2 regions of the Ensifer sp. Root127 genome follow, and region 2 is predicted to be linked to the other one. Evidence: riboswitches for the same ligand, from Rfam matches in the RefSeq annotation. Region 2 holds a riboswitch; the other holds the start of a gene.
The links. A riboswitch is a leader RNA that binds a small molecule or an ion and turns the genes downstream of it on or off. The one in region 2 is predicted to bind FMN.

Region 1: linked by a shared signal. The riboswitch ahead of ASD03_RS00435 (DMT family transporter) and the one ahead of ASD03_RS28090 (6,7-dimethyl-8-ribityllumazine synthase) in region 2 are both predicted to bind FMN.

Annotation. Positions count from the first base shown of each region.
Region 1 is NZ_LMDX01000001.1:92,338-99,445, reverse strand. Features, by position in the region: gene clpP (ATP-dependent Clp endopeptidase proteolytic subunit ClpP) at 1-366, shown strand, start outside; gene clpX (ATP-dependent Clp protease ATP-binding subunit ClpX) at 661-1,938, shown strand; gene lon (endopeptidase La) at 2,317-4,737, shown strand; gene hupB (DNA-binding protein HupB) at 4,960-5,235, shown strand; FMN riboswitch at 5,358-5,610, shown strand; gene ASD03_RS00435 (DMT family transporter) at 5,697-6,596, shown strand; gene ASD03_RS00430 (esterase-like activity of phytase family protein) at 6,695-7,108, shown strand, end outside.
Region 2 is NZ_LMDX01000034.1:115,920-123,027, forward strand. Features, by position in the region: gene ASD03_RS28065 (TIM barrel protein) at 1-66, shown strand, start outside; gene ASD03_RS28070 (DeoR/GlpR family DNA-binding transcription regulator) at 171-956, shown strand; gene ASD03_RS28075 (triose-phosphate isomerase) at 953-1,720, shown strand; gene ASD03_RS28080 (RpiB/LacA/LacB family sugar-phosphate isomerase) at 1,763-2,200, shown strand; gene ASD03_RS28085 (low temperature requirement protein A) at 2,558-3,835, shown strand; gene ASD03_RS28090 (6,7-dimethyl-8-ribityllumazine synthase) at 4,076-4,549, opposite strand; FMN riboswitch at 4,641-4,790, opposite strand; gene ASD03_RS28095 (TfoX/Sxy family protein) at 4,957-5,310, opposite strand; gene ASD03_RS28100 (ABC transporter ATP-binding protein) at 5,505-6,566, opposite strand; gene ASD03_RS28105 (ABC transporter permease) at 6,571-7,108, opposite strand, start outside.

The DNA of each region.
Region 1 (7,108 bases), on a different contig from region 2:
CAGTTTATCAAGCCGGCGGTTTCGACGCTGTGCATCGGTCAGGCCGCCTCGATGGGTTCGCTCCTGCTGGCTGCCGGCCACAAGGACATGCGTTTCGCCACCCCGAACTCGCGCATCATGGTGCATCAGCCGTCCGGTGGCTTCCAGGGCCAGGCCTCTGATATCGAGCGTCACGCCAAGGACATCCTCAAGATGAAGCGGCGCCTGAACGAGGTTTACGTCAAGCATTGCGGCCGGACCTACGAAGAGGTTGAACAGACGCTCGATCGCGACCATTTCATGAGTTCCGACGAAGCGCTCGACTGGGGTCTGATCGACAAGGTCATCACGTCGCGCGAAGCGATCGAGGCTGCAGAGCAGGCGTGATAACGCGCTTTTGTGTCACGATAGATGCAATTGTGACACAATTGTAATGGTGAAAGGGCTTTATCGAGGGGGTAAAGCCGCTAAGATGACCCCTTAATGTTCTATTGAGCTGTGAAGACATAGGGTTCAGAGTTAGGTGGGAGAGTCGTTGCGGCCGAATCTTGGGCAAAATGCCCTGATACGGTGAGTACTCCCGGAAGCCCTCTTAATGCGGCGCAGGTCTTTGCGCGGGGCGAATTGAGTGGTCCGTGATATCTTTTCCGAAGATGTCCGGCGTGCTGGAAGGAAATGGAAATGAGCAAGGTCAGCGGTAGCAACGGCGGTGACTCGAAGAATACGCTTTATTGTTCGTTTTGCGGCAAGAGCCAGCACGAAGTCCGCAAACTGATTGCCGGACCGACGGTCTTCATCTGCGATGAATGCGTCGAGCTCTGCATGGACATCATTCGCGAAGAGAACAAGACCTCGATGGTCAAGTCCCGCGATGGCGTTCCGACCCCCCAGGAAATCATCAAGGTCCTCGACGAGTACGTCATCGGCCAGCAGCAGGCGAAGCGCATTCTTTCGGTCGCCGTGCACAACCACTACAAGCGTCTGGCCCATGCGGCCAAGGGCAGCGATGTGGAGCTGGCGAAGTCGAACATCATGCTCGTCGGCCCGACCGGTTGCGGCAAGACCTATCTCGCACAGACGCTTGCACGCATCATCGACGTGCCCTTCACGATGGCCGATGCGACGACGCTGACGGAAGCCGGCTATGTCGGTGAAGACGTCGAAAACATCATCCTGAAGCTGCTGCAGGCTGCCGACTACAATGTCGAGCGCGCCCAGCGCGGCATCGTCTACATTGACGAAGTCGACAAGATCTCGCGCAAATCCGACAACCCGTCGATCACCCGTGACGTTTCCGGTGAGGGCGTGCAGCAGGCGCTCTTGAAGATCATGGAAGGCACTGTTGCTTCGGTGCCGCCTCAGGGTGGCCGCAAGCATCCTCAGCAGGAATTCCTGCAGGTGGATACCACCAATATCCTGTTCATCTGCGGCGGCGCCTTCGCCGGCCTCGATAAGATCATCTCCGCCCGTGGCGAGAAGACGTCGATCGGTTTCGGCGCGACGGTTCGCTCGCCGGAAGATCGCCGCGTCGGCGAAGTTCTGCGCGAACTCGAGCCGGAAGATCTGGTTAAGTTCGGCCTGATCCCGGAATTCATCGGCCGTCTGCCGGTTCTGGCAACGCTCGAAGACCTCGATGAGGACGCGCTGATCCAGATCCTGTCCGAGCCGAAGAACGCTCTGATCAAGCAGTACCAGCGGCTGTTCGAGATGGAGGACGTCGAACTGACCTTCCACGAGGACGCGCTGCGCGAGATCGCCCGTCGCGCCATCGTGCGCAAGACCGGCGCCCGTGGCCTGCGCTCGATCATGGAAAAGATCCTGCTCGACACGATGTTCGAGCTGCCGACGCTCGAAGGCGTTCGCGAAGTCGTGATCTCCGACGAGGTGGTGAAGGGTGCGGCGCGGCCGCTCTACATCTATTCCGAGCGCTCGGAAGAGAAGGCGAACGTTTCGGCCTGATCGCAGGCCCACAGATCGGACCTGAAAAAGCCCGCCTCGTGCGGGCTTTTTCATGGCCCTGCACTTAGTTGTTGAGATGGCTTGCGCGGGGGACGATTTAACAATTCGGTTGTTGCTAAAGTGTCTTAACAACGCAATGATGTGACGATTCAGTAGAGGGCCTCGGCCGTTGCATATCCTTGAAGCCTCGTTTTCCGTCGCAAGGTACGCAACAGCAATAAAGCGTAGTCAGAAGGACCCGGCCACTGATGGTGGATGTTGCGGCGAGCCTTGAAAAGGACTCTCTAGCACTCCACTTTCATGTGGAAAATATGACAACCGGGAGTGCCGCTGTGGCTCCCGGGAACGGGCCCGAAATCGGGACGGAAAGGAAATGACATGACGAGCAAAACGTCTCCGGCGACTGAAAGCGCGACCTATCCGGTCTTGCCGCTTCGCGACATTGTAGTCTTCCCGCACATGATCGTGCCGCTCTTTGTCGGCCGTGAAAAGTCCATCCGTGCGCTTGAAGAAGTCATGGGGACCGACAAGCAGATCATGCTTGCCACCCAGATCAACGCGACGGACGACGATCCGGAAGCCTCGGCGATCTACCAGGTGGGCACGATTGCCAATGTCCTGCAGCTCCTGAAGCTGCCCGACGGCACCGTCAAGGTGCTGGTCGAAGGGCGCACGCGCGCCAAGATCGACAGCTACACGCCGCGCGAAGAATTCTACGAAGCGTCCGCACAGGCGCTCGACGAGCCGGAAGAAGATCCGGTCGAGATCGAGGCGCTCAGCCGCTCGGTCGTCTCCGAATTCGAAAGCTACGTGAAACTCAACAAGAAGATTTCTCCGGAAGTCGTCGGCGTCGCGAGCCAGATCGAAGATTATTCGAAGCTTGCCGACACCGTCGCATCGCATCTATCGATCAAGATCGTCGAAAAGCAGGAAATGCTGGAAACCACCAGCGTGAAGATGCGCCTGGAAAAGGCGCTCGGCTTCATGGAAGGTGAGATCTCCGTCCTGCAGGTGGAAAAGCGTATCCGTTCGCGCGTCAAGCGCCAGATGGAGAAGACCCAACGCGAGTACTACCTCAACGAACAGATGAAGGCGATCCAGAAGGAACTCGGCGACGGTGAAGACGGCCGCGACGAGATGGCCGAAATCGAAGAGCGCATCGCCAAGACCAAGCTTTCCAAGGAAGCGCGCGAAAAGGCCGACGCCGAGCTGAAGAAGCTGCGCCAGATGAGCCCGATGTCGGCGGAAGCAACCGTCGTGCGCAACTATCTGGATTGGCTGCTTGGCATGCCGTGGGGCAAGAAGTCCAAGATCAAGACCGATCTGAACCATGCCGAGGAAGTGCTCAACGTCGATCACTTCGGCCTCGACAAGGTCAAGGAGCGCATCGTCGAATATCTCGCCGTCCAGGCCCGTTCGACGAAGATCAAAGGCCCGATCCTGTGCCTCGTCGGCCCTCCGGGCGTCGGCAAGACTTCGCTTGCCAAGTCGATCGCCAAGGCGACCGGCCGCGAATACGTGCGCATGGCGCTGGGTGGCGTTCGTGACGAAGCCGAAATCCGCGGTCACCGCCGCACCTACATTGGCTCGATGCCCGGCAAGGTCGTCCAGTCGATGAAGAAGGCGAAGAAGTCCAACCCGCTCTTCCTGTTCGACGAGATCGACAAGATGGGCCAGGACTTCCGTGGCGACCCGTCCTCGGCTCTGCTGGAGGTGCTGGATCCAGAACAGAACTCGACCTTCATGGATCACTACCTTGAAGTCGAATACGATCTGTCCAACGTGATGTTCATCACCACGGCGAACACGCTGAACATTCCGGCGCCGCTGATGGACCGCATGGAAGTGATCCGTATTGCCGGCTACACCGAAGAGGAAAAGCTGGAAATCGCCAAGCGGCACCTGCTGCCGAAGGCGATCCGCGATCACGCGCTGCAGCCGAAAGAGTTTTCGGTCACCGACGGTGCGCTGATGGCGATCATCCAGACCTACACACGCGAAGCCGGCGTTCGTAACTTCGAGCGCGAACTGATGAAGCTCGCCCGCAAGGCGGTAACCGAGATCATCAAGGGCAAGGCCAAGGCAGTGGCAGTCACTGCCGGCAACATCCAGGACTACCTTGGCGTACCGCGTTATCGTCACGGCGAAGCCGAACGCGACGATCAGGTCGGTGTGGTCACAGGTCTTGCCTGGACCGAGGTCGGCGGCGAACTGCTGACGATCGAAGGCGTCATGATGCCCGGCAAGGGCCGCATGACCGTCACCGGCAACCTGCGCGACGTGATGAAGGAATCGATTTCGGCGGCGGCATCCTATGTCCGCTCGCGGGCGATCGACTTCGGCATTGAGCCGCCGCTGTTCGACAAGCGCGACATCCACGTGCACTTGCCGGAAGGCGCGACGCCCAAGGATGGCCCGTCGGCCGGTGTTGCCATGGCAACAGCGATCGTCTCTGTCATGACCGGTATTCCGATCTCCAAGGACGTGGCGATGACGGGTGAGATCACCCTTCGCGGCCGCGTGCTGCCGATCGGAGGACTGAAGGAAAAACTGCTGGCGGCCGTTCGCGGCGGCATCAAGAAGGTGCTGATCCCCGAGGAAAACGCCAAGGATCTCGCCGAGATCCCGGACAACGTGAAGAACGTGCTGGAGATCATCCCCGTTTCGCGGATGGGTGAAGTGCTCGAGCACGCTCTGGTCCGCGTCCCGGAGCCGATCGAATGGGACCCGGCAAATGAGCCGGCAACCGTCGCCGCGGTTGATTCGCAGGACGAAGCGGGCGCTTCCATCGCCCACTGATTGACAGGACCGGGCGGGTGCAATTGTGTTCCCGTCAGGCCCATTTGGCAGAAAAACAAGGAAGACCGGCCTCTGGCCGGTCTTTTTTGTTGTAAAAGCATGCTGCAAGCCTTGCATTCCAAGGGATTAGGCGCAATTGGGAATGGCAAGACGCGGGCGATGCGCAAGCCGCCGCGGCTTAAAAACACAGTCGTTTCGAACCATTTTGAAAGGGGTGGAAACATGAACAAAAATGAGCTCGTGTCTGCCGTTGCTGAGAAGGCCGGACTTTCCAAGACCGACGCATCTTCCGCAGTTGATGCAGTTTTCGAGACCATCCAGGCTGAACTTAAGGACGGTGGCGACATTCGCCTCGTCGGTTTCGGCAACTTCTCCGTTTCGCGTCGCGAAGCCTCCAAGGGCCGCAACCCGTCCACGGGCGCAGAAGTTGACATCCCGGCACGCAACGTTCCGAAGTTCACGGCCGGCAAGGGCCTGAAGGATGCCGTTAACGGCTGATAGGTTTGCTTGACGGCCGGATACGAGGCCGGCCGTCCAAGTCTTGAAGGGTTCGGTTCACGCCGGACCCTTTTGCGTTTCGGCTGCCCTTGCAGCAGCGCGGTCTTTGGTCTACGGCTCAGCCCTGTTCTCAGGGCGGGGTGAAACTCCCCACCGGCGGTAAGGGCTCAGCGCCGCGCGTCAAATATGACGCGCAACGGACGCTGTGACACTTGAAAGCTGCTGCATAATTTTCTCCTTAAATCGGATTGGATTTAAGGAATTATGCAGCAGGCCCAAGCCCGCGAGCACTTCAGGCGCTGTCGTGTCGGAAGGTTAGCAGATCCGGTGCGATTCCGGAGCCGACGGTCACAGTCCGGATGAAAGAGAATGATCGTGGGTGCGACGGGCGGGCGGTCCGTCGTCGCATCCTGCGCTCATGTGTCCTGATTTGTGTAGGTCCCTGTTTGCGGATGAAGGACATGAGCGAGACGACCCAAGCACTTTTCACCTCCCGTGCCATGGCCGGTGCGGCCTGGATGATACTGGCCGGCGTCGCCTTTGCTCTCCTGAATGTCGTCACGCAATGGATGACGATGCAACTCGGCTTTTCCGCCACCTCGACTGCCTTCTGGCAATATGCATTTGCACTCGTCTTCTCCCTGCCGTTCCTGTTTCGCGCCGGCCTGTCGGCCATGCGCACCGATTACCCCTGGCGTCACGTCATTCGCGTTGCCTTTGCGGCGCTCGGCGTAGGGGCCTGGGTTTCGGGCCTGGCTTCTGTTCCGATCTGGCAGGCGATCGCGCTGGTGATGACATCGCCATTTTTCATCATTCTTGGTGCGCGGCTCTTCCTGGGCGAACGCGTTGGTCCGGCACGCTGGGCAGCGGCGGCAGTCGGCTTTGCCGGCGCCACGATCATCCTGCAGCCCTGGTCGGAAAGCTTCACCTGGGCAGCGCTGCTGCCGGTTTTCTCGGCGCTGCTCTGGGGGGCGGCGTCGCTGATCACCAAGAGCCTGACAGGCATCGAGCGCCCTGAGACGATAACGGTCTGGTTGCTCGTGCTTCTGACGCCGATCAATGGTGTGCTGGCGCTGTCGGCAGGGTTTGTCGTGCCGAGTGGAACTATCCTTGCGCTATTGGTGCTGGCGGGGCTTTTGACCGTGGTGGCACAGTATCTGTTGACGCTTGCCTATACCGTCGCAGACGCAGCGTATGTGCAGCCTTTCGACGATCTCAAGCTACCGCTCAACGTTCTCGCCGGCTGGCTCGTCTTCGGTTATGCGCCGAGCGGCTATCTGTGGCTGGGGGCGGTCCTGATCCTCGGCGCCTCGCTTTTCATCATGCGCAACGAGATGAAACGCGAGCGCGCGACCGCGTAAGACAACGCTGCACAACAAAGGCGCGGGACTGTCATGCGCCTGTCATCGCCATCCCGCAGAACCCCCTTGTTTTGAATATTCGACATGGGGGATTTTTCATGACCATTTCATCATGCAGAACGGCACTTGCCGCCATACTTCTTGCGTCCGTTGCCTTTCCGGCTGCCGCCGAACCGGTGTTCAATCGTATTGCGTCCTTCGCCGTTGCCGACAATCTGCCGGAGGGCGATGCCCGCAAGGACGCGACATCCGCGGAAATCATTACCGCCACCGAAGACGGCAATACGCTGATCTATTCCGATAGCCCGGGCAAGCGCATCGGCCTTATCGATATCACCGACGCCAAGGCGCCGAAGGCGGCCGGTATCGTGTCGTTCGATGGCGAGCCGACCTCGGTAACCGTCGCCGGTACCAAGGCCCTGATCGCGGTCAACACACGCGAAAGCTTCACCAAGCCTTCCGGCTTTCTCGCTACCGTCGACGTTGCCTCGAAGAAGGTCGAGTCGACCTGC
Region 2 (7,108 bases):
GAATCCGTGGAGTTCTGGGAGCCCTACATCGATACCGGGTTCAACCGATCATCAAAATCACACTGAAATATCACAAAGTATCATTAGCTAGATTGAAATATAACATAAAGGTGTTATCTTCTCAGGTGTGATGTCGCGCTCTCGCGGCATCGGGATCGAGGCGGATGACGATGAAGCCGGAAGACAGGCGACAGGCGATCATGGATGTTTTGATGGAGGCCGGCACGGCGTCCGTCGAGGATCTGTCACTCCGTTTCGGCGTCAGCAAGATGACGGTGCATCGCGACCTCGACGATCTCGAACAGGCTGGCCTGTTGCGCAAGGTGCATGGCGGCGCTTCGATCCAGTCGAGCCCGCAGTTCGAAAGCGATTTCCGCTACCGCGAGAAGATTGCCGCCGCCGAGAAGAACCGCATTGCCGAATATGCGGCGAGCCTGATCGAGCCGGGGCAGAGCATCCTCATCGACGACAGTTCGACGGCCGGCGCGATTGCCGGCTGCATCAGGGACATCAGGCCGCTGACCGTCATCACCAACAACCTCGGCGTCATCACCGGTCTGTCCGGTGCGCCCGGCATCAACGTCATCGCGCTCGGCGGCCAGTACAGCAAGAAGTTCAACGGCTTTTTCGGCATCGTCACCGAAGAGGCGCTGCGCTCGCTGCGCGTCGATATCGCCTTCCTCTCCAGCTCCGCAGTCGCGGGAACGGCAGCCTTCCACCAGGACCAGGAGGTCGTGCAGGCCAAGCGGCTGATGGTGAAGTCGGCGGCGCGCAAATATCTCATGGTCGATCACGACAAGTTCGGGCGTTCCGCCCTGCATTTCCTGACAGGGCTCGACGCCTTCGATGCGGTGCTGACCGGCGCCGAGGTGGCGGATGAGCATGCCGCGACGCTCCGCGAGGCCGGAATCCCCCTGGTGACGGTCGACAATCGAAAAGCATCGGAGAAAGCATGAACAAGCCGCAGCTCTGGGTGGGCACAAGCTGGAAGATGAACAAGACGCTGGCGGAGGCCATGGTCTTTGCCGAGAGGCTGGCCGCAGCGGACGGAGCGCGCGACGAGCGCATCCAGCGTTTCGTCATTCCACCCTTTACCGCCGTCAGACAGGTCAAGGAACGGCTCGTGCAAACGGGCGTCAAGGTCGGTGCGCAGAACATGCATTGGGACGACGCCGGCGCCTGGACCGGCGAGGTTTCGCCGGTGATGCTGAGGGACTGCAACCTCGATGTGGTCGAGCTTGGCCATAGCGAACGGCGCGAGCACTTCGGCGAGACCGACCGTACCGTGGGCCTGAAGACGGCAGCGGCGGTGCGCCACGGCCTGGTGCCGCTGATCTGCATTGGCGAGACGCTCGCCGAGCGCGAGGCGGGCGAGGCGGATGCCGTCCTGAAGCGGCAGGTTGAAGGCGCGCTGGAACTGCTGGAAGGCGACGCGCGCAAGGCGACGATCCTGCTCGCCTACGAGCCGGTCTGGGCCATCGGCGTCAACGGCATTCCGGCAACATCAGACTATGCCGACGAGCGCCATAAGCGGATCGCCGACGTGGCGCAAGGCGCGCTCGGCGTGCGCGTTCCCGTCCTCTACGGCGGCAGCGTCAATCCCGGCAATTGCGAAGAACTGATCACCCAGGGGCACATCGACGGCCTGTTCATCGGCCGCTCCGCCTGGGACGTCAATGGCTATCTCGACATTCTGCAGCGCGTCTCGAAGGCGATCTGAGCCCTCGTACCCCGCAGATCAACAAGACGGAAAGGAACAATCATGAAGATCGCAATCGGAGCAGACAGCGCCGGCAAGCCCTTGCTCGACGTCATCGCCGCCCATCTCAAGGGCAAGGCCGACCTCGAAGTCAGCGACCTCAGCCAGTCCGGTTTCTACGCCGACCTGTCGCAGAAGCTGGCGCAGACCATCGTCGATGGCGACAACGAGCGCGGCATCCTGTTCTGCGGCACCGGTATCGGCGTCTGCATCTCGGCCAACAAGGTGCCGGGCATCCGCGCCGCGCTGACCCACGACACCTATTCCGCTGAGCGGGCGGCAAAGTCGAACAACGCACAGATCATCACCATGGGCGCGCGCGTCATCGGGCCGGAGCTGGCGAAGTCGATCGTTGATACCTGGCTCGCCTCCGAATTCGACGCGAACGGCCCGTCGGCCGGCAATGTCGACGCGATCGATCGTCTCGACGCGGCGAAGTAAGCGAGCCAACTGCTAGAGCGTTTCCGGTTTAAACGGAGCCACAGACCCGCTCTATCTCTTTGTTTTTACGCATTTCCTGGCGGAAAGCCGATTCGCACTTTTCCTGGAAATGCTCTAATACCGCAATGCACGTTGATCCTCCCTCGCGCATCGCGGCGAGACGCCCGGCAGAGATGCCGGGCGTCTTTTCCTGATTTGCCACTGCCTAATTCGTTTCAGCGTCGTTTGCGCGTCATGTTTGAGGCGCGGCGCTGTCGGGTGTTTTGGCAGACCGCCGGGGCACTGCCGGCTTGACGAAGCTTCTGTAAATATTTGAACATGCTTGCATATCGTCACGTCAGCGAGGAATGCCGCCCCATGCCCGACGCCCCAACGACACCGCCGCATGCCGGAAGCCACCGCCTGGCGCGCATGAGCGGCCGCGACACGCACGAACACCACCGCACAGCCACGACGCTCGAGCTTCTGTTCGACCTGACCTTCGTCATCGCCTTCAGCCTTGCGGCATCGCAGCTTGCGCATCTGATGGCCGAAGGACATTTCAAGGCGGGGCTGATCGGCTTCTTCTTCGCCAGCTTCGCCATCTGCTGGGCCTGGATCAATTTCACCTGGTTTGCTTCCGCCTATGACACCGACGACTGGGTGTTCCGGTGCGTGACCATGGTGCAGATGGTCGGCGTGCTGATCCTGGCGATCGGCCTTCCCGCCATGTTCCGCTCGGTCGACGAGGGTGCCCATCTCGACAATGGCGTGATGGTGCTCGGATACGTCGTCATGCGGGTGGCGATGATCTTCCAGTGGCTGCGCGCCGCCGGCCAAGATCCGGCACGACGGCAGGCCTGCATGACCTATGTGGTAGCGATCACGGTTGCGCAACTCGGCTGGGTCGTGCAGATCTTCGTCGACTTCTCGATCGTTGTCACCTTCGCCATGGTCGTGGCGCTCACCGTCATCGAGATGCTCGGGCCCTATATCGCCGAGACGCGGCATGGCGGCACGCCCTGGCATGCCCACCATATTGCGGAACGCTACGGCCTTCTGGCAATCATCGCGCTCGGAGAAGGCGTCGTCGGCACGGTCGCCTCGATCACGGCGGTGGTGGATGGGGAGGGCTGGAACCTCGACGTGGCGCTCGTCTGCCTTGCGGGCACCGGGCTTACCTTCGGCATGTGGTGGATCTATTTCCTGTTGCCGAGTGCCGAGGTCCTGCACGTGCACCGCAGACGCTCCTTCGTCTGGGGCTATGGTCACATGTTCATTTTCGCCGCGATCGTTGCGACCGGTGCGGGCCTGCATGTCGCCGCCTATTACATCGAGCACAAGGCGCATATCGGGTCGCTTGCGACCGTGTTGACGGTGGCGGTCCCGGTCGCGGCCTATATCGCTCTGGTCTACGGCATGTATGCCTATCTGCTGCGGCAGTCGGAACCGCTTCATGCCTGGCTGCTCGCCGGCACGATGCTGCTGCTTGCGGCGTCGATCGCGGCCGCGATGGCGGGCGTCGACATGGCGATCTGCCTGATCATTCTGATGTTTGCGCCGTTCGTGACCGTCGTCGGTTTCGAGGCGGTCGGTCATCGCCACCGGATGGCGGCGCTGGAACGGTGCCTTGATGAGGCAGAGCCGGTGCATTGAACGCCGGGAATTGGCTATTCGAAACAGCGGTTTGCCGGCTGTTGCTGGCGGCTTGATTCAGGTGGTTCAGAGGTTGATTCAAGCAGGCGCCGCGAAGCGGCTCGATGGTTGCGCATCGGAGCGCTGAGCGAGCCTTGCCCCTCACCCTAGCCTTCTCCCCGCAGGCGGGGAGAAGGTGGCCGGCAGGCCGGATGAGGGGTGGCGGCCGGATACGGCGCGGGCTTGCGGCCCGCCAGCAGATCAGGCGTTGAGCAGCGCCAGCTTGGCGCGGGCGTCGAGGATCTGGGCGCAGGCATTGGCGGCTTCTTCGCCCTTGGCGACGAAGTGTTCGCGGAAGAAGGCGATCAGCGGCGCGCTTTCCTGGAAATTGTGCGGCGTCAGCACGGCCGACAGCACCGGCACGTCGGTATCGAGCTGGACGCGCATCATACCGTCGAGCACCGTGCCAGCGACGAAGTCATGGCGGTAGATGCCGCCATCGACGACGAAGGCGGTGCCGAGGATCGCGGCGTAACGGCCGGTCCTGGCAAGCTTCTGCGCGTGCAGCGGGATTTCCAGCGCGCCTGGCACGTCGAAGATCTCGACGTCGGCGGCACTGCCGCCGAACTTCGTCCATTGGGCGACGAAGGCATCGACACAGCGGTCGACGATGTCGGCGTGCCAGCGGGCACGGACAATCGCAATCTTGGCGGTGGGGTGGGAAAGAATAGTCATGGTCTCAAGCCTTCCAGGGTTTGGCGTTTCCAATTTTCCCGTCGGGCGAACATGCACGCGCGCGAAACCCCGGTGTGGGGTCCACGTTCCTGCTTGCTCTCTTCCATCCGGACTGTGACCGTCGGCTCCGGAATCTGACCGGATCTGCTGACCTCCGAAGTAGACCTCCGAAGCGCTCGCGGGCTTCGATCTTTCGATCGCTACCGCCGGTGGGGAGTTTCACCCCGCCCTGAGAACAAGAGCGACTATATAGATCGGCCGTGCCTGGTCAAACGCCTGACGCGACGAAAATCCGGGAAATCGCGACAGATTTTTTCCGTGCCGTATCGCTCCCGGACAAATCTGTTCCCGTCGGGAGCCGCCGTAGTCTGACCTCGGCCGCGTGCCGCGTCGCCGCCACGAGACATTTATCTGCGGACGCGACGCGGGGCTTCGTCTTCGGCGGCGATCGCGCGTGCGGACCAATGGAGCAGCGCCTGCGTGTCATCAAGGCAAGTGACCGGTGCTTCGTAGTAGCGGTGCACGACCACCGGTTTGCCGCCCTTGTTGTAGGTGAACGGCTGACATCCTTCGCTGAGAAGCGCATCTCTCAGGGGCTGATCAACCCTGAAATAGAGGCGATCCTTGATGCTGATGGCGAACTGGCGATCAGCGACAAGATAGGCCCAACCGCCGAAGAAGCGGCCTATGTCAACGGGACCGATATCCGCGAGTTCTTCGTGGATATGGGTGACGAACGCACTCGGCTGCGCTTTAGTCATGGCGGCCGCCGGTGCAAAATGCGCTGTTTTTCATTCGACGGTTCAGGCAATCTCTCCACGGCATGTGCAAGGCAGCTACTGCATGTTTCCTTAAATCCTATTCGATTTAGGGATAAAAACATGCAGCACTTCAAAGCGCTACAGCGACCTTTGCGCGTAACAAGACGCACGCGCTGTAGGGGGACGCTGGAGATCTACTCGCGGATGACGAGCAGGTCCTTGGCGGCAAAGCGGAGCGTGACGTTCGAGCCGAAGGCCGGCGGCGTCAGGCCGGGGTCGTTGAACATGTCGAAGGAGATGACGTCGCCGCCGATGCGCAGCTTGGTGCGGATGACCGAGCCGAGGAAGCTGGTCGAAACCACCTCGCCGGTCAGCGCGGTGTCGCCCCTGGCGCTGTCGGCGATCGAGCCTGCCTCCGGGCGCAGCGCCAGCGAAATGTTGTCGCCACCCTTCATGCCGGCGATCGGCTCCTTCAGCGACACCTGCTGGTTGCCGATGGTGACAGCACCGGCGGCCGGGTCGGCGACCTTGGCTTCGATGATGTTGAGCGTGCCGACGAAGGAGGCGACGAATCGGGTCGCAGGGGTGTTGTAGATCTCGAACGGCGTGCCGATCTGGTCGGCTCGCCCGGAATTCATGACGACGATGCGGTCGGAGATCGACAGGGCTTCTTCCTGGTCATGGGTGACGAAGACAGTGGTGATGCCGAGCTGCTGCTGGATCTGGCGGATTTCCTCGCGCAGCGACACGCGGATCTTGGCGTCGAGCGCCGACAGCGGCTCGTCGAGCAGCAGCACCTGCGGCTTGACGGCGAGGGCGCGCGCGAGCGCCACGCGCTGCTGCTGGCCGCCGGAAAGCTGGTAGGGGAAGCGGTCGGCCAGGTGCTCGAGCTTGATCAGGCTCAGCATCTGCTTGACGCGTGTATCGATCTCCGACTTCTGCGCCCCGGCGACTTTCAGGCCGAAGGCGACGTTGTCGTTGACGTTCATGTTGGGAAACAGCGCATAGGCCTGGAACACCATGCCGATGTTGCGCTGGTTGGGCTTCAGCGTTCCCTGGTCCTTGCTGTCGATGGTGATCGTGCCGCCCGACGGCGTCTCGAAGCCGGCGATCATGCGCAGGATCGTCGTCTTGCCGCAGCCTGACGGGCCTAGGAACGAAACGAACTCGCCCTTGTCGATGACCATGTTGAAGTTGTGCACGACCTGAACCGGGCCGAAGGACTTCTGGATATTGTTCAGTGTCAGGAATGCCATGTGATCAAGCCTTGGCCGGAGCGGATTTCTGGATGCGGGAAACGAGCTGGATCAGACCCATGCTGAGCCAGGTGATGGCGAATGCGATGACCGCGAGCGCCGAAGGCTCATAGGCCTTGTTGGCGCCGACGAGCTGCAGGTACGGACCGAAGGCCGGGCGGTTGAGCAGCGCGGCCATGGTGAATTCGCCCATGACGATCGCAAAGGTGATGAAGGCGCCGGAGAGCACGCCACTCATGACGTTGGGGAAGATGCAGCGAAACAGGATCGTCGGCCATTTGGCGCCGAGGCTTTCGGCGGCTTCCGTCAGCGTGCGGACGTCGATCGCCCGCATCGCGGTATCGACCGCCCGGTACATGTAGGGCAGGGACAGCGTCATGTAGGAGAACATCAACAGCGCATTGGTGCCGGAGATCGAGCCGGTCAGCGGGATCCACGACGAGGAGTTGTAGAGGCGCAGATAGCCGAAGACGATGACGATCGCCGGGATGACCAGCGGCAGAAGGGTGATGAATTCGATGATCGGGCGCACCTGCGGCAGG